DNA from 4 places in the Promicromonospora noduliphila genome. Region 3 is predicted to be linked to each of the others. Evidence: riboswitches for the same ligand, from Rfam matches in the RefSeq annotation. Region 3 holds a riboswitch; each other region holds the start of a gene.

Region 1 (4,305 bases), 2.2 Mb from region 3:
GCCGAGAGGCTGGTCGTAGGCGACGGCGAAGCGCGCCGCGAGCACGAGGGCCACGACCGCCTCGACGACCAGCGCGAGGATGACCACCCGGACCAGCATCCGGCGCACGTCGCCGAGGCCCACGGTGCGGGTCGACGCCGCGGCGACCAGCCGGGTGCTCAGGTCCAGGCGCCGGCTGACCAGCACCCCCAGCAGCGACGCGACCGTCATCACGCCGAGGCCGCCGAGCTGAATGAGCACCAGGATCACGGCCTCGCCGAACCCCGACCAGAAGACCGGCGTGTCGGTGACGATCAGCCCCGTCACGCAGACGGCCGACGTCGCGGTGAACAGGGCCTCCATGAACGTGGCCGGCTCGCCGGACGCCGCGACGGGCAGCAGCAGGAGCACGGTTCCCACGGCTATCGCGCCGAGGAAGCCCACGATCACGAGCTGACCCGGCCGCCTTCCCAGGGCCGCGCCGCGGCCCTGCTCCCGGCCCACGGGGCTGCTGAACCGCATCTGGTAGTCCTTCGTTCATCCGGCGCCGAACTGCCTCGCGCTGCCTCGCGGACGCCGTCCGGACGTCCGACGGTCACCGTAGCCCGTCGGCGGGTGCGGGCACGCGAGAGGCGCCGCTTCCGGCGTCGGGCGGGACCCGATGCGGAGGCGGCGCCTCTCGATGCTCTGCTGGCGCAGAGCGCGGCCTTGCTTGCGGCGAGCGCGACGTGCGGTAGGTGCGTCAGGCGACGCGGATGAACGTCGGGCTGCTCTGCCACATCTCGGTGTAGCGCACCGGCATGCCGGCGGCCCACGCCTCGATGATCATGCCGTCGCCCGCGTAGAGGGCCACGTGGCCCGGCGTCCAGACGATGTCTCCGGGCTCGGGGTAGGTGACCTGGTAGCCGGAGCCGAGCAGCGCGCCCGACTGGTGCGGCAGCGAGTAGCCGAGCTGTGCGTACACGTACGAGATGAGGCCGGAGCAGTCGAAGCCGGTGGCCGGCGAGGCGCCGCCCAGCACGTACGTGATGCCGAGGTAGTTGAAGGCGATGTTGACGGCCTGCTGGCCGAGCGGGACGGGGTCCGGCGCGTCGACCGAGACGACGGCGGCGGTCGCCTCGCCCTTCTCGCCGTCGGCACCGGAGCCCGACGAGGCGCCGAGGGCTTCCATCTCGATCGGCATCTTCGCGTCGGCCGGGACGGTCACGGTGGGGGCTGCGGCCACGGCCTGCTTGGCCACCGCGGTGAGGGAGCTGAGGTCGGCCGAGTTGAGCTTCGCGGTCTTGACGTCGGTCTTGAGGTCCATCGCAGGGGCTGCGTGCGCCGTCGTGGCGATGGTCGAGATCAGGACGCCACCCGCTGCTGCGGCGATCGCTCCTCGGCGAGCGACGGTGCCGGCGTTCTCGGTGGCGGTACGGGCAAGGATGGTCAGCGGTGTCATGGCCGGCCGGCTGTCGCGGTGCCGGCCACGGATGGAGTTCGTCACCTAATGTCTCCTGTACCGCCTGCGAGGTCAGCTGTCGGGTTCGGGTAGGAGTACAACCCGGCCGCACGGCTACTGGGGGGTTCCGTCCGGCTTCACCCCGAGGACGACGATCCTGCTGTCGCCCGGAAGTGGGTCCCCCGCTCCTGTCTTGAGCGTCTGGTCATGAACCGGTGACAGGACTCGGCGCCCGGCTCACGACTCCACCGATGCGGTGGAGCAGAAGTCAAAGTACACACCTTCACGGAAAAAGTCACGATCGGGTTACGCATTACGGTCTGACCCAACGAAGATGCAGATTTGCACCGTTCCGGGCGTCAGGGGTTATGACCGACATCACATATCCGCTACCTTCGGCGGCATGGACGACAAGGAGTACCGCGTCTCTGCCTGGTGGGTCGTCCCCATCAGCGCGATCGTCTGGTGGGTCTGCGGGTTCCTGCCCTGGCTGCTGCAGGTGTTGTACCAGGTCACAGGCCTCGCCGAGGCTTCGCCCGCCGCGGCGGGCGGTTTCCTCCCGCTCCCCTTCACGGCCGACGGCGACGTGGTCGGCCTGGTCGTCATGGCCCTGCTCGGCGGCCTCCTGGCGGGCGGCACCGCCCGCATCCCGGCGTCGGCCGGCGCGGGAGCGGGCGCCGCGATCGCCGGAACCCTGCTCGGCATGGCGGCGACGGGCGGCACCTCCTGGTGGCTCGCGGTCCGCGAGACCGGCGACGACGTCGTGCCGCTCGGGATGCTCGTCCTCACCGGTGCCGTGGGGCTCGTCGGGCTCGGTGCCGGGCTCCTGGCGAGCCTCGGTCCGGCGGCGCTGCGCGGCCTCGCGCTCGCCCTGCCCGTCGTCCTCCTCGACGGGTGGTTCTGGGGCCTCGTGCCGGGGAACTCCGTGTCCCCCGCCGGCACCTGGTGGATCTTCGCGGTGGCGCTCGGCATCGCGTTCGGCCTCGCCGTGGACAGCCGGCCGATGGAGCTGCTGGGCTGGCTGCCCACCGCCGGCGTCGTCTGGGCGCTGCAGGCGACCGGGCCGGCGCTGCTCGCCGTGCAGGACGACCTCGGATCGGGGTCGGTGCTCGCCGAGAACCTGTCCTCGGTGGGGCGCATCGTCTGGGACGAGATCTCCGCTGCGGCGATCGTGACGGAGGGGCACCAGCTCGGCGCCTGGGTGGTCGCCCTGCTGCTCGGCGCGGCGATCGCGGCGCTCCGGCTCTCGCGTGAGGCGGCGGACGAGGAGGGCGAGCTCTTCGAGGCGCTGGCCTGATCTCGGGCCTGGCCAGGTCGGTCAGGCCGGGCCACTACTGATTGCGATTGTGTAAATTTCACCCACAACCGCGCATCTACCCTGTTCTACACATGTCCGGTCCCCCTACGTTTAGGTCAGTTCGGGGGCAATCAGCCTCTGTGCGAGCAATGGGGGCATATATGAAGAGAAGGTCACTCGTCGGCGCCGCCACCTCCGCGGCGCTCGCCGTGGCGGTGCTCGTCGCCATGGCACCGGGTGCACAGGCCGCGACCAGCGATCCCCTCCGGGGCAAGCAGTGGGGCCTGGACCAGATCAACGCCGAGGCTGCCTGGTCGGTCAGCACCGGCGAGGGCGCGGTGGTGGCAGTGGTCGACACGGGTGTCGACTTCGACCAGCCCGACCTGGCAGGGCAGCTCCTGCCGGGCGCCACCTTCACCGGCTGCGCGAACGTCCGTCCGTGCGGCAAGGGGGACTTCAGGGGCCCCGACGGCAAGAACAACGGCGACGAGCACGGCACGCACGTGGCGGGCATCGTGGCCGCTGCGGCGAACAACGGCATCGGTGTGGCGGGTGTGGCACCGGACGCCAAGATCCTCCCGGTCAAGGTGCTCGAGGCCGGGTCGGGTTCGTCGCAGGACATCGCGGACGGCATCCGCTGGGCTGCCGACCACGGCGCCGACGTCATCAACCTCTCCCTGGGCTCCGGCCCCGGGGCGCAGTTGCTGACGATCCTCGGCGTCGACTCCCTGATGCGTGACGCCATCGCGTACGCCCGTACCCAGGGCGTGCTCACGGTGGCGGCGGCCGGCAACTCCTCGACCCCGCTCTGCAGCGACCCGGCGTTCACGAGCGTCGCGATCTGCGTGGGGGCCACGGACTCGGCCGGTATCCACTCCTACTACTCGGAGCTGCCGATCAAGCTCGACCTGAAGAGCGTCTCGGCGCCCGGCGGTTCGGGCGGCCTGACCGGCTGCGACGGCGACGTCTGGTCCACGGTTCCCGTGGGTACCGGGTCGGACATCTGCAGCGGGGGCAGCTACGACTCGTACGCGGGCACGTCCATGGCGACGCCGCACGTGGCGGGCGTTGCCGCACTGCTGTTCGCGCAGGGACGTCCGACGGCGGGTGTGGAGAAGGCCATCCTGTACACGGCCAACGACCCGCTGCTGGGCCTGCGGGGGCTGTGGACGCCGCTGTACGGGTACGGCATCGTCGACGCGGCGGCCGCTGTCGCGTACTGACCGGCGGTCCGCTGCCGAGACAGCAGCCGGGCGGGCTGGGACCACGGTCCCGGCCCGCCCGGTCTTGTGTCGGCGGCTCGGTCAGTAGGGGCGGATGTAGACCGCGTAGTCCTGCCACTGCGAGACGTACCGGACGGGGCTGCCGTAGTTCGCGGCCTCGACCACCATGCCGTCGCCGGCGTAGAGGGAGACGTGGCCCTGGGTCCACACGATGTCGCCGGGGATGGGCGACTCGACCTGGTAGCCGGCGCCCACCATGGACGACGACGAGTGCGGCAGGTCGACGCCGAGCTGCGCGTACACGTACTTGATCAGGCCGGAGCAGTCGAAGCCCGTGTCGGGCGAGCTGCCGCCGTAGGCGTAGG
Region 2 (4,305 bases), 750 kb from region 3:
AGCTTCGACGCCCTGTACGTCAACGTGAACGGGCAGTCCGGGTACTTCGACCGGTCGCTCGCCGTCTACGGGCGCGAGAACGAGGAGTGCCGCCGCTGCGGTGCGCTGGTGCGCCGCGACGCGTTCATGAACCGCTCGTCGTTCACCTGCCCGGTCTGCCAGCCGAGACCCCGCGGCCTCTGACCAGGCGCCGAACCGAAAGCTACGTGTCCTCTCGTGGCCCGAAACGCAGCCTAGGAGTCCACCAGCCCGTCGATGAACTCGTAGCCTGCGGTTGGCGGCCAGCAGCACATGTAAGTTGCGGTTCGGCGCCGGCGTTCGTTGTGATGGCTGCGGATCTTGCGGTTCGGCGCGACACCGCGTCAGCGGCGCACCACGTTGCGCAGCTCGGCGCCGGCCCGCCACGCCGTGAGCTGCTCCGCCAGGAACTGCGCCGCGCCCCGGGGCCGGCCGCCCGCGACATGCGGCGTGAGGATCAGGTTCGGCACGTCCCACAGCGGCGAGTCCGACGGCAGCGGCTCCGTCTCCATGACGTCGAGCGCCGCGCCCGCGAGCCCGCCGGAGCGCAGCGCGTCCGCGAGGGCTGCCTCGTCCACGGTGGCGCCCCTGCCCACGTTGACGAAGCGCGCCGTCGGCGGCAGCAGGCTCAGCCGGCGGGCGTCGAGGATGTGCCGGGTGGCCGGGACGGCGGGCAGCAGCGAGATCAGCAGGTCGGTCTCGCCCAGCAGCGCGTCCAGGTCGTCGGCGCCCACCACGGGGTAGCCGGAGCGTTCGCCCGCGCGCGAGGCGACGCCCGTCACGCGTGCGCCGAGCGCGGTGAGCAGCGGGGCCAGCCGCACGGCGATCGAGCCGAAGCCCCAGATCGTCACGCGCGCGCCGTCGAGCGTGTACTCGCGGCCGGTCACCGGGTCGCCCTGGGCGAACGCGATCTCCTTGGCCCAGCGGTGCTCCCGCTGCGCGGCCAGGGAGACGTCGATCCGGCGGACCGACGCCAGGATCAGGGCCAGGGCGTGCTCGGTGACGGTGTCGTCGTGCAGCGACTGCCCGGAGGAGATCACGACGTCGGGCGCGAACCCGGAGCGCAGCGCGACGTCCGGCCCGGCGGAGAGGGTCTGCACCCAGCGGAGCTTCGTGAGCCGGCGGGCGGCGTCGGCGAGCATCTTGGGCGGGTTGGCCCAGGTGACCAGCAGCTCGGCGTCGGTGTGCTCCTCGGGGACCGGCTCGTTCATCGCGTAGGCGACGACGGCGTCGGTGCCGCCGGGCGCGAAGGAGGCGCCGCCGTCGGGCAGCCGGGAGGGGAAGTCGAGGTCGAACGGGACGTCCGGTACGAGGATCTTCACGCCGGGGACGTTACCGGACCCGGCGTGAAGATCCCGCACCTGGGACCAGGGGTCAGCCCGTCACCCGGATGAACACCGCGTTGTCCTGCCACATCTCCGTGTAGTGCACGGGGACGCCGGCCTGCTGGGCCTCGACGACCATGCCCTCGCCCGCGTAGAGCGAGACGTGGCCCGGCGTCCACACGATGTCGCCCGGCTGGGCGTCCGCGGCGGCGACCTGGTAGCCGACGGTCGCCATCTCGCTGGAGCTGCGCGGGAGGTCGATCCCGAGCTGGGCGTAGACGTAGTTGATCAGGCCAGAGCAGTCGAAGCCCTCGCTGGGGGAGGAACCGCCGTACACGTAGGCGATGCCCACGTACTCGAGGGCGAGGTTGACGGCCTGCTGGCCGAGGTCCGCGGACTCCGCCGCGGCGTCGGCGGCAGCGGCCGCCTCAGCCTCGGCGGCGGCCGCAGCCTCTGCCTCCGCTGCCGCCTCTGCCACGGCAGCCGCCTCGGCGGCGGCCCTGGCCTCCGCCTCGGCGCGAGCCTTGGCCTCCGCCTCGGCCTTGGCGCGCGCCCTGGCCTCCGCCTTCGCCTTGGCCTCTGCGATGCCGGCCTCGGTCTCGGCGTACGGGGTCACGGTGACGCGTCCGCGCTCGGCCCAGAAGTCGGCCTCCTGCGTGACCTTGACCCTGGTCACGAGGTTCTCGGCGAGCCCGGCGCGGAGCTTGGTGTCGACGGTGTTGTTGGCGGGCGCCGTCTGCGTGTGCGACTCGGCGGGCGCCGTGTGCGCGGTCTGGGTGAAGACCGACGCGAGCATGCCTGACGTGACGACGGCGATGGCGCCGGTACGGGCGGCGTTCTCGGCGGCGGTCTGGGTCAGGGCGGTGAAGGGGGTGAGTGCAGGGCCTTCGGCACGGTGCCTGCCCCGGTAGCTGGGTCGGTTCGCCTGGTCGTCCGCCCAGTCCTGGGCACGGTCGGTGAGTACGGTCACCAGTGATCTCCTCGGACGCCTACGAGGTGAGCTGTCGGGTTCGGATGGGGAGTTCAGTTCACCCGGCCTCGCAAGAGGCTTCACCCCAAGGACACTCGCGTGCCCGGCTTACCTGGTTCCCCCGCCCCTGTCACGTCGTAGCTGCTCAGGACCGGTGACAGGGCTCGGCGTCCGGACCTGGACCCCGCCGTTGCTGGCGAGGTGACATGACCGTACCGACCTTCCGAGAAAAAGTCACGATTAGGTCACATACCGACTCGTGATGGAACGTTCTTGGCAATCGCTACCCCGTGTCACCATGGCGAGCATGCCCGATTACCTACGCGCCCGGTACGACGTCGTCGTCGTGGGGGCCGGCCACAACGGCCTCACCGCCGCGGCCTACGCGGCCCGCGGCGGCCGCTCCGTCCTCGTCCTGGAGCGGGCCGACCACATCGGCGGCGCCGCCGTCTCCGCCCGGCCCTTCGCAGGCGTGGACGCGCGGCTGTCGCGCTACTCCTACCTGGTCTCGCTCCTGCCGCGGCGGATCGTCACGGAGCTCGGGCTGCCGGTCCGCCTCGTGCGCCGCCGCTGGTCGTCGTACACACCGGTGGCCGACGGCGGCCTCCTCGTGGACACCAAGGACGACGCCGCCACGCGCGCCTCGTTCCGTCGCCTCACCGGCTCCGACGCCGACTTCGAGGCCTGGGGCCGCTTCTACGCGATGACCGCCGACGTAGCCCGCCGCCTCGCGCCCACCCTCACCGAGCCCCTGCTCCCGCGCTCGGCGGTCCGGGACCTCGTGGGAGAGCCGGCCTGGCGCACCCTCTTCGAGGAGCCCCTCGGCGAGGTGCTGCGCAGCACCTTCGCGGACGACGTCGTGCGCGGCGTGGCCGCCACGGACGGCCTGATCGGCACGTTCGCCGACGTCGACGAGCCGTCCCTGCGCCAGAACCGCTGCTTCCTCTACCACGTGATCGGCAACGGGACCGGCGACTGGGACGTGCCGGTGGGCGGCATGGGCGCGGTCTCGGGCGCCCTGCACGACGCCGCGGTGGCCACCGGCGCCGTCGTCGTCACCTCGGCGACGGTCACCGCCGTCGACCCCGGTGCGTCCGGCGTGGAGGTGGCCTGGACCGACGCCGACGGGCGTGCCCGCGGTGTGACCGCCGGGCACCTGCTCGCGGGATGCGCCCCCGCCGAGCTGGAGCGGCTGCTGCGCGGGGCCGGACGGGGTGCTGCTGGCGGGCCGACCGTGCCGGGCGTGGGTTCCGGTTCCGGTGCCGCCGTCGGACCGGGTGCGGGGAACGCCGTCCGCCCAGGTGTGGCGGACGCCGTCGGCCCGGGTGTGGCGGACGCCGTCGGCCCGGGTGTGGCGGACGGCGGTGGCGCGGCTCCGGCGTCCTACCCCGAGGGCGCGCAGCTCAAGGTGAACATGCTCCTGACGCGCCTGCCGAAGCTGCGCGACGACGTCGACCCGGTGGCGGCGTTCAGCGGGACGCTGCACGTCAACGAGTCGCTGACCCAGCTCCAGGACGCGTACGCGCAGGCAGCGGCGGGGCGCATCCCCGAGCTGCCGCCGAGCGAGATCTACTGCCACACGCTCTCCGACCGGACGATCCTCGGGCCGTCGCTCGCCGGGACCGAGGCCCAGACCATCACGCTGTTCGGGCTGCACATGCCGGCCCGGCTCTTCCGCGCGGACCCCGACGGCGCCCGCGAGCGCGCGCTGCGGGCCACCCTGGCGTCCCTGGACTCCGTGCTGGCCGAACCCATCGAGAACGTGCTCGCGCTCGATGCCGAGGGCAGGCCCTGTCTCGAGGTGCGCACCCCGGTCGACCTGGAGGGCGACGTCGGGCTGCCCGGCGGGCACATCTTCCACCGCGACCTGCGCTGGCCGTTCGCCGAGTCGGCCGACGACGCCGGGCGCTGGGGCGTCGAGACCGAGCACCGGCGGGTGCTGCTCGCGGGTGCCGGCGCCCGCCGCGGCGGGGGAGTGAGCGGCATCCCCGG
Region 3 (4,305 bases):
CGCCACTCCCCCTGTGGAAGGAACGTCATGACCTCAGCAGTCGACACCCTGCGCCGCGACTTCGGCGGCGACATCATCGAACCGGGCGGGGCCGAGTACGAGTCGGCCGGCCGCTCGCTCCTGGTCGCGGGCAGCCCGGCCTACGTCCTGCGCCCCACGACCGTCGGCGACGTGCGCGCCGCCGTCAGCTTCGCCGCCGCCTCCGGGCTCGCGCTGTCCGTACGCGGCGGCGGCCACAGCTTCCCGGGCTTCGGCACCAACGACGGCGGCGTCGTGATCGACCTGAGCAAGCTCGCCGACGTCGAGGTGGTCGACGGCGACCGCCACCTCGTCCGGATCGGCGGCGGCGCCACCTGGGGCAAGGTGGCGAACGCGCTGGCCCCGCACGGCCTGGCGATCTCCTCCGGTGACACGAAGAGCGTCGGCGTCGGCGGGCTGACGCTGAGCGGCGGCATCGGCTGGAAGGTGCGCAAGTACGGCCTGGCCCTGGACAGCCTGGTCGCGGCGGAGGTCGTCACCGCCGACGGCGGGGTGGTCACCGCGAGCGCGGACGAGCACCCGGAGCTGTTCTGGGCGGTCCGCGGTGGCGGCGGCAACCTGGGCGTCGTGACAGCCTTCGAGTTCGTCGCGCACCCCACGACGGAGGTCTTCTTCGGCAAGGTGACCTTCCCGGCGTCGGAGGCGGTGACCGTCCTCCAGGGCTGGGCCGACCACCTCCGCACCGCCCCGGAGGAGCTCACCTCGGTCGCCACCCTGGCCAACCCGCTCGCGGGCGGCCCGGACGCGCCCGTGGAGATCCACGTCGCGTTCGACGGCGACGACGCCGGCCTCGCGGCGCGGGCGATCGACCCGATCCGCCGGCTCGGCACCGTCGTCGCCGACGACGTCGCGCTGAAACCCTACGCGGACGTCCTCGTCGAGGGCGCCGCCCCGCCGCCCGGCATCGAGCTGCTCGCCCACAGCGGCTTCGTGCGCCGCGAGTCGGTGCCGGAGGCGCTGAAGACCCTCGCCGAGGTCGGGACGGCGCAGGGGTCGCCGCTGATCTCCGTCCGCGCCGTCGGCGGGGCGGTGTCCCGGGTGGCCGGCGACGCCACCGCCTACGCGCACCGCGCGGCGGAGCTGATGGTCGCGACCGTCACCGGCGGGCCGAAGCCCGTCGTCGAGGCCGCCCGCCCCCGGCTGGCAGCGATCTGGGCGAAGCTCGCCCCGCACGTCGACGGCGCCTACGCGAACTTCCTCGCATCCGCCACCGAGGAGGACGTCGCCGCCGTCTATCCGTCCCCGACGTACGAGCGGCTGGCCGCGGTCAAGCGGCAGTACGACCCGGACAACCTGTTCCGCCTCAACCACAACGTCCGGCCCGCCTAGACCCGGTCCGGTGCGCCCTGGGCGGGCCCGAGCCGGGCGCCTGGGCGGGCCCGAGCCGGGCGCCGAACCGCAGGTTGCGCGTGCTCCCGGTCGCCGAACCGCAACGACATGCCGGCACACGACGAGCCGGCCGGCGTGTCGTTGCGGTTCGGCGACCGCGACGCTGCGGCGGGCCCTTATATCAGACCGGATAATTCGGTCAATAGCCGCGCCCCTCCACAGCACGCTCCGTAACGGGATTGTGACTTTCTGGCCCTTCCGGGTTACGGTCGGTCCCGCTCGCGGGAAAGTCCGTGGGTACTCGAGGCGGACGCCGAGCCCTGCCACCGCCCGAGATCTGCACTGACCAGATGGCAGGGACGGGGGAACCAGGTAAGTGGGCACCATCGGTGTCCTTGGGGTGAAGCCGCACAGGTTAGGACCGCGGCCGGGTCATTCTCCGATCCGAATCCGACAGCTCACCTCGTAGGCGTCGGGAGAAAGCCGAACGTGACTACTCGCACGCCCGGGCGCCATCGTGCTGCCCGTAGACCCATCACGCCCCTGACCCCGTTCACCCGCGCCGCCGCGCGCGGCATCTCCACGACGGCCCGCCGGAGCGCGGTCGTCGCGGCCGGCTCGGGACTGATCGTCTCCCTGCTCGCGGGGCCCGCCAGCGCCGCTCCGGCGGCCGCGGCCCCGGCGACCGAGCCGGACACCACGACGGCGGAGCTCGACGCCGTGACGCTCGACGCGGTGAAGGACGCCGCACGGGAGGTGACCACCGCGAAGCTGACCACGGCGAAGGCGGACACGGCGCCGGCCGTGAAGGTCACCGCCAAGAGCAAGTTCACCCTGGAGACCGGGACGATCAAGGTGACGCCGGCACCCGAGCCGGAGCCCGAGCCCGAGCCGGTCGTCGAGGAGGTCGTCGAGCCCGCCGAGGAGGAGGTCACGGCCACCGCCGTCGCCGAGGAGCCCGCGGTGGAGGAGGCCGCCCCTGCGGCTACCTCCGGCTCGGCGATCGTCGACATCGCCATGCAGTACCTCGGCGTGCCGTACCTCTGGGCCGGCTCGACCCCCGCCGGGTTCGACTGCTCCGGGTTCACCTCGTACGTGTACGCCCAGGTCGGCATCAGCCTGCCGCACAGCTCCGCGGAGCAGCGCTACGCGGGCACCGTCGTCTCCGCGGCCGAGGCACAGCCCGGCGACCTCATCTGGACGCCCGGCCACGTCGCCATCTACGCGGGCGACGGCATGCAGGTCGAGGCCCCGGTCCCCGGCGAGACCGTCCGCTACACCTCGATCTGGCAGTCCAGCCCGACGTTCATCCGCGTCGGCTGAGTCCGCCGGCCCCGCTGAGACCGAAGGGCCCGCACCATCCGGTGCGGGCCCTTTGCCGTCCCCCCGGACCTGACTGTGGTCAGGGACGAACGTGGCGCACCTCTCATCCCCGTGTCAGTGGCGAGTGGCAGGATCACCCGTATGAGCTCAGCCACGAGCATCGAGACCAATGCCCTGAACACCATCGACGAGAGCGAGCGCCGCGGGTCGCCGCGCGAGCTGTTCTGGCCGTGGTTCGCGGCCAACGTCTCGGTGCTCGGGCTGGGCTACGGCTCCTACCTGCTCGGGTTCGGGGTGTCGTTCTGGCAGGCCGTGGTGGTCGGGATCGTCGGCATCGTGGTGTCGTTCCTGTTCTGCGGGTTCATCTCGCTGGCGGGCAGGCGCGGCTCGGCGCCCACCATGGTGCTGTCCAGGGCCGCCTTCGGCGTCCAGGGCAACCGGCTGCCGTCGCTGCTGTCGTGGGTCCTCACCGTGGGCTGGGAGACGGTGCTCGTGGCGCTGGCCACGCTCGCGACCTCCACGGTGCTCGGCGCCCTCGGCTGGGGCGGCGGCACGGCGACCAAGGTCGTCGCCCTCGTGGTCGTGGCGGGCATCGTCGTGGCGGCGGGCGTCTTCGGGTTCGGCCTGGTGATGCGGCTGCAGGTGGTGATAACGGTGCTGACGGCGGTGCTCACCCTCGTCTACATCGTCCTGGTGGCCGACCACGTCGACTGGGGGACGGTCGCCGCGATCCCTGCGGGCGGCGGGCCGCAGGTGATCGGCGGGCTCGTGTTCATGATGACCGGGTTCGGCCTGGGCTGGGTCAACATGGCCGCCGACTACTCGCGCTACCTCCCCCGGACCGCCTCGGGCCCGCGGATCGTCGGCTGGACCACCTTCGGCGCCTCGCTGGCCCCCGTGGTCCTGCTCGTGTTCGGTCTGCTGCTCGCTGGCTCCGATCCCGTGCTGAACGAGGCGATCGGCGCCGACCCGATCGGCGCCCTGTCCACCATCCTGCCCACCTGGTTCCTCATCCCGTTCGTGGTGGTGGCCCTGGCGGGGCTGATCGGCGGCGCCGCCCTCGACATCTACTCCTCGGGGCTCGCCCTGCTGTCCCTCGGGCTGCCCGCGCCGCGCTGGCTCGCCGCCGCCATCGACGGCGCGCTCATGATCCTCGGCGCGGTCTACGTGGTGTTCGTCGCCGACTCGTTCATCGGCCCCTTCCAGGGCTTCCTCATCACGCTGGGCGTGCCGGTCGCCGCGTGGTGCGGCGTCCTGCTGGCCGACATCCTGCTGCGCCGCCGCGACTACACCGACGCCGACCTGTACTCCGCCTCCGGCCGGTACGGGTCCGTGAGCTGGAGCGCCGTGCTGCTGGTCCTGGCCGGCACCGCCGTCGGCTGGGGGCTGGTGACCAACACCTACGCGCCGTGGCTGCAGTGGCAGGGCTACCTCCTTGGCCCGCTCGGCGGAGCCGACGGCGACTGGGCGGGCGCCAACCTCGGCGTGCTCGTCTCCCTGGTCATCGGGTTCGCCGGCACGCTCCTGCTGAGCGCCGGCGCCGTACGCCGCCAGGAGGCGCGATGACCGGCGGCGGAGCAGGGACGGGCCAGGCGGCGGAGACCAGCGGCCGAG
Region 4 (4,305 bases), 1.6 Mb from region 3:
TTCTGCGGGGCGAAGTAGTAGGCGTCGGTCTGGCTCAGGTCCACGGGCAGCGCGCCGGCACCGGAGGTCGCGTCGGTGAGCACGACGGCGCCGTCGGGCCCGGCCGGGCGCAGCACCGGGGCCATGGCGCCGGTCGAGGTCTCGTTGTGCGGCGTGGCGTAGGTGTCGACGTCGTCGGCGGGCGCGAGGTAGGCCACCGTGCCCGGCTCGGCCGAGATCACCTGGGAGGGCTCGAGGAACGGGGCGCGCGACGTCGCCGTCGCGAACTTGCCGCCGAACTCGCCGAACGCCGCGTGCTGGGCCCTGCGCTCCACGAGGCACAGCGTCGCGACGTCCCAGAACGCGGTGGAGCCGCCGTTGCCGAGGGCCACCTCGTAGCCGTCGGGCGCGCCGAGCAGCTCCGCCACACCCTCCCGGATGCGGTGCACCAGGCCCTTCACGGGCGCCTTGCGGTGGGACGTGCCGAGCACGTGGGCGTTCGCCACGAGATGATCGACCTGCCCCTTGCGCACCTTGGAGGGACCGGAGCCGAACCGGCCGTCGGCGGGCAGGAGGTGTGGCGGGATTGTCAGTGGCACAGAACTAGACTAGAACCTGGGCCGACGCCCGGGGCGCCGAGCCCAGGGCGACTGGACGGCTGCGCGCATGACGGGAGCTGACGTGACGGATCTGATCGACACCACCGAGATGTACCTCAAGACGATCTACGAGCTCGACGAGGAGGGCATCACCCCCCTGCGCGCGCGCATCGCGGAGCGCCTGGGGCACTCCGGCCCCACGGTGTCGCAGACGGTCGCGCGCATGGAGCGCGACGGGCTCGTGATCGTGACCGGCGACCGGCACCTGGAGCTCACCGAGCTGGGCCACGACAAGGCGACGCGCGTCATGCGCAAGCACCGCCTCGCGGAGCGCCTGCTGACCGACGTGATCAAGCTCGACTGGGAGCACGTGCACGTCGAGGCCTGCCGGTGGGAGCACGTGATGAGCGACCTGGTGGAGAAGCGGCTCGTGGGCCTGCTGGACCACCCGCACCACGACCCGTACGGCAACCCGATCCCCGGCCTGTCGGAGCTCGGCGAGGACTACACGGACGTGCCGTTCCTCACCGGCGTCATCTCGCTGCCCTCCGCGTTCGAGGCCGCGGCCAAGAAGGGCGTGAAGGGCGAGCCGCTCGCGGCGTCGCTCACCCGCATCGCGGAGCCGCTGCAGACGGACGTCGAGCTGCTGGCCCGCCTGTCCGACGCCGGCCTCGTGCCCGGCGCGCGGGTCACCGCTGAGCTCGACGACGGGACGTACACGGTGACGGTCGACGGCGCCGGCACCGCCCTTGAGCTGGGCGAGGACCTGGCGCGTCACCTCTTCGTCGCGACGTCCTGAGCGGGTTCGAACCGGCCGTTCGGTGGGCGAGAACCGGCCCTTTCGGCGGGCGGTTTGTCCGAAACCAGTCACCACGCGTCCGACACGTTCCGTTATTCGTTGCCGGAACGTGACATCGCGGGTGAGGTCCGCTAAGTTCGGACCGCTCCCCCGGAGTTATCCGGGGTAGTCCTCGGACGGACGCCGAACTCTGTCACCGGCCCGAGGCCCCAAGACGACCGCATGACAGAGGCGGGGGACCCACCATCGGGCGCCAGGGTGCGTCCTCGGGGTGAAGCCGGGCAGTCCTTCGGGAGTGCACGGCCGGGTGATTTCTCCCACCCGAACCCGACAGCTGACCTCGAAGGCGTACAAGGAGAGGTTCTACGTGACTGCACGTACCACACGCGCACGCCACCGTGCTGCGCGACGACCCGTGACTCCGCTCACCGAGTTCGCCCAGAACGCCGCCGTCGGTCGCCGCACCGCGGTCGCCGCCGCGGGTGGCGCGCTCCTCGTCTCGACCTTCGGTGGCGCGGTGGCCGCGCAGGCCGCTCCGATGGAGACCGGCCCGGCCGCCAAGATGAACTCGGTCGACCTCAACGCGCTGACGGCGCAGGCGCGGGAGTCGCTGTCCAACGCTCCCGTGGTGACCGTCGCCCCCGACGCCGAGCTCAACGTCGAGAAGGCCGCGGTGTCCGTGGTCTCCGCCGCCGAGAACGAGGAGTACCAGGCCGAGCTCGCCGCCGAGGAAGCGGCAGAGGCTGCCGAGGCCGCCGCCGAGGAGGCTGCCGAGGCCGCCAGCATGGTCGCCACCTCGGTCGACATCCCCGACTCGGCGATCGGCAACTCCGTGATCTCGATCGCCAGCCGCTACGTCGGCGTCCCGTACGTCTCCGGTGGTTCCAGCCCGAGTGGTTTCGACTGCTCGGGCTTTACTGCGTACGTCTACGGTCAGCTCGGGATCGCGCTGCCGCACTCGTCGTCCGCGCAGCCCGGTTACGGCACCATCGTGCCGGCCTCGGAGGCCCAGCCCGGCGACCTGATGTGGACGCCCGGCCACGTCTCGATCTACGCCGGTGGCAACACGATGATCGACGCGTCCAAGCCCGGCACCGTCGTCGACTTCCGCCCCATCTGGCAGTCGAACCCCACGTTCGTCCGCATGGGCTGAGCCCAGCCGCGCAGGACCCGAGCAGAGCGCCTGTCAGTGCCCCGCCCGATGACCGGGTGGACACTGGCGGGCGCTCTGCTTTGCCATCCTTCGGCATTCTTTTTGCTACCGGATACCCACAACCTGTGCCCCGCCGGTAGCGTTGGAGTGCAAAGGTGCACTGCCAAGGGAAAGGGCTGGCGATGACACGATCCGAGGTCGTACTGGTCGGTGTGGACGGATCGGCCGCGAGCCTGCACGCGCTGGACTGGGCCACCGCGTACGCACATCGCGTGGGGTGGGCGCTGCACATCGTGTGCAGCTATTCATTGCCGTCCTTTACGGCCGCGTCACTCGACGGTGGCTATGCCGCCCTCGACGACACGACCATCCAGGAGGGCGCCAAGTCGGTCCTCGCGGAGGCCGAGGCCCGCGTGGCCGACGCCGGGGTGCGCGCCACCACCGAGGTGGCGACGGGTGATGCAGCGGGTGTGCTCGTGGAGCTGTCCGGCGACTACGGGCTCGCCGTCGTGGGCACGCGCGGCAAGGGCGGGTTCACGGAACGCCTGCTGGGCACGGTGTCGTCCGCGCTGCCCGCCCACGCGCGGTGCCCGGTGGTCGTGGTGCCGCTGCGCGCCGAGACCAACCGCGGCGTCCAGTGGAAGGCGCCGGACGCCGAGCCGGCCGAGTCGGGCGAGGCCGCGACGGAGGCCGCCGTGGCGGCCGGCCCGGGCGAGATCCGGGACGTGCGCCGCATCGTCGTCGGCGTGGACGGGTCTCCGCAGGCCGAGCGGGCGCTGCAGCACGCGATAGAGCAGGCCAACGCGTGGGGTGCGGAGCTGACCGCCGTCACCGGGGTGCCCGTCGGCAATGCCGGGATGCTGGCGTGGCTACCGTCGTCGATCGACCGCGAGCAGGTGCTGGCGGACATCGGGGCCGGCATGGACGTGCTGATCGACCGCTACGAGGCCGAGAACCCCGGCCTGCGGATCCGGCGGATCGTGCTCGACGGCACGGGCGCCGAGCTGCTCACGGAGTTCTCCACGGCGTCGGACCTCGTGGTGGTGGGCTCGCGCGGCCGCGGCGGGTTCCGCGGGCTGCTGCTCGGCTCCACGAGCCAGGCCGTGCTGCACCACTCGGCGTGCCCGGTGCTCGTGGTCAACAAGCACTGCGCGGACTGAGGGGCGCCGTCCACAACGTGTCAGGCCCTCAGGTCACTCCGGTGACCTGAGGGCCTGGGTTCTGGCAGGGCAGGTCAGTCGCGCGCCGCCGCGGCCTCGGCCGCCGCCAGGAGCACGCAGGTCGCCACGCCGTCCATCGCCGTGCGGACCTCGTCCAGCGGGGGCATCGACGGCGCGAGGCGCACGTTCTTGTTCTCCGGGTCCTTGCCGTACGGGTGCGTGGCACCGGCGGGCGTGAGGGCGATGCCCGCCCCCTTGGCCAGCTCCACCACGCGCGACGCCGTGCCCGGCGCGACGTCGAGCGACACGAAGTAGCCGCCCTTCGGCTCGGTCCACGAGGCGATGCCGTACCCGCCGAGGCGCTGCGCCAGGATGTCGACGACGGCCTGGAACTTGGGCGCCAGGATCTCGCGGTGCTTGCGCATGTGCTCGCGTACGCCGTCGGCCGAGCCGAAGAACATCGCGTGCCGCAGGTGGTTGATCTTGTCCGGGCCGATGGACGCGGCCGACAGGTGCTTCTTGTACCAGGCGATGTTGGCCGGCGAGCTCCCGAGGAACGCGACGCCCGATCCCGCGAACGTGATCTTCGACGTCGAGGCGAACAGGAGCACGCGG

The links. Region 3 has a riboswitch for cyclic di-AMP ahead of AC0QU1_RS17170 (C40 family peptidase). Riboswitches for the same ligand answer to the same signal wherever they lie in the genome.
Region 1: linked by a shared signal. The riboswitch ahead of AC0QU1_RS00445 (C40 family peptidase) and the one ahead of AC0QU1_RS17170 (C40 family peptidase) in region 3 are both predicted to bind cyclic di-AMP.
Region 2: linked by a shared signal. The riboswitch ahead of AC0QU1_RS20410 (C40 family peptidase) and the one ahead of AC0QU1_RS17170 (C40 family peptidase) in region 3 are both predicted to bind cyclic di-AMP.
Region 4: linked by a shared signal. The riboswitch ahead of AC0QU1_RS23790 (C40 family peptidase) and the one ahead of AC0QU1_RS17170 (C40 family peptidase) in region 3 are both predicted to bind cyclic di-AMP.

What each region holds. Positions count from the first base shown of each region.
Region 1 is NZ_CM167806.1:104,281-108,585, forward strand. Features, by position in the region: gene AC0QU1_RS00440 (TrkH family potassium uptake protein) at 1-501, opposite strand, end outside; gene AC0QU1_RS00445 (C40 family peptidase) at 722-1,465, opposite strand; cyclic di-AMP (ydaO/yuaA leader) riboswitch at 1,467-1,630, opposite strand; gene AC0QU1_RS00450 (hypothetical protein) at 1,824-2,717, shown strand; gene AC0QU1_RS00455 (S8 family serine peptidase) at 2,879-3,940, shown strand; gene AC0QU1_RS00460 (C40 family peptidase) at 4,022-4,305, opposite strand, start outside.
Region 2 is NZ_CM167806.1:4,646,561-4,650,865, reverse strand. Features, by position in the region: gene AC0QU1_RS20420 (DNA-formamidopyrimidine glycosylase family protein) at 1-183, shown strand, start outside; gene AC0QU1_RS20415 (NAD(P)-dependent oxidoreductase) at 363-1,340, opposite strand; gene AC0QU1_RS20410 (C40 family peptidase) at 1,393-2,313, opposite strand; cyclic di-AMP (ydaO/yuaA leader) riboswitch at 2,315-2,466, opposite strand; gene AC0QU1_RS20405 (phytoene desaturase family protein) at 2,612-4,305, shown strand, end outside.
Region 3 is NZ_CM167806.1:3,901,483-3,905,787, forward strand. Features, by position in the region: gene AC0QU1_RS17165 (FAD-binding oxidoreductase) at 28-1,368, shown strand; cyclic di-AMP (ydaO/yuaA leader) riboswitch at 1,686-1,856, shown strand; gene AC0QU1_RS17170 (C40 family peptidase) at 1,858-2,691, shown strand; gene AC0QU1_RS17175 (purine-cytosine permease family protein) at 2,833-4,257, shown strand; gene AC0QU1_RS17180 (cysteine hydrolase family protein) at 4,254-4,305, shown strand, end outside.
Region 4 is NZ_CM167806.1:5,460,845-5,465,149, reverse strand. Features, by position in the region: gene serC (phosphoserine transaminase) at 1-578, opposite strand, end outside; gene AC0QU1_RS23795 (iron-dependent transcriptional repressor DtxR) at 661-1,377, shown strand; cyclic di-AMP (ydaO/yuaA leader) riboswitch at 1,580-1,742, shown strand; gene AC0QU1_RS23790 (C40 family peptidase) at 1,793-2,530, shown strand; gene AC0QU1_RS23785 (universal stress protein) at 2,713-3,690, shown strand; gene AC0QU1_RS23780 (aspartate aminotransferase type Ic) at 3,765-4,305, opposite strand, start outside.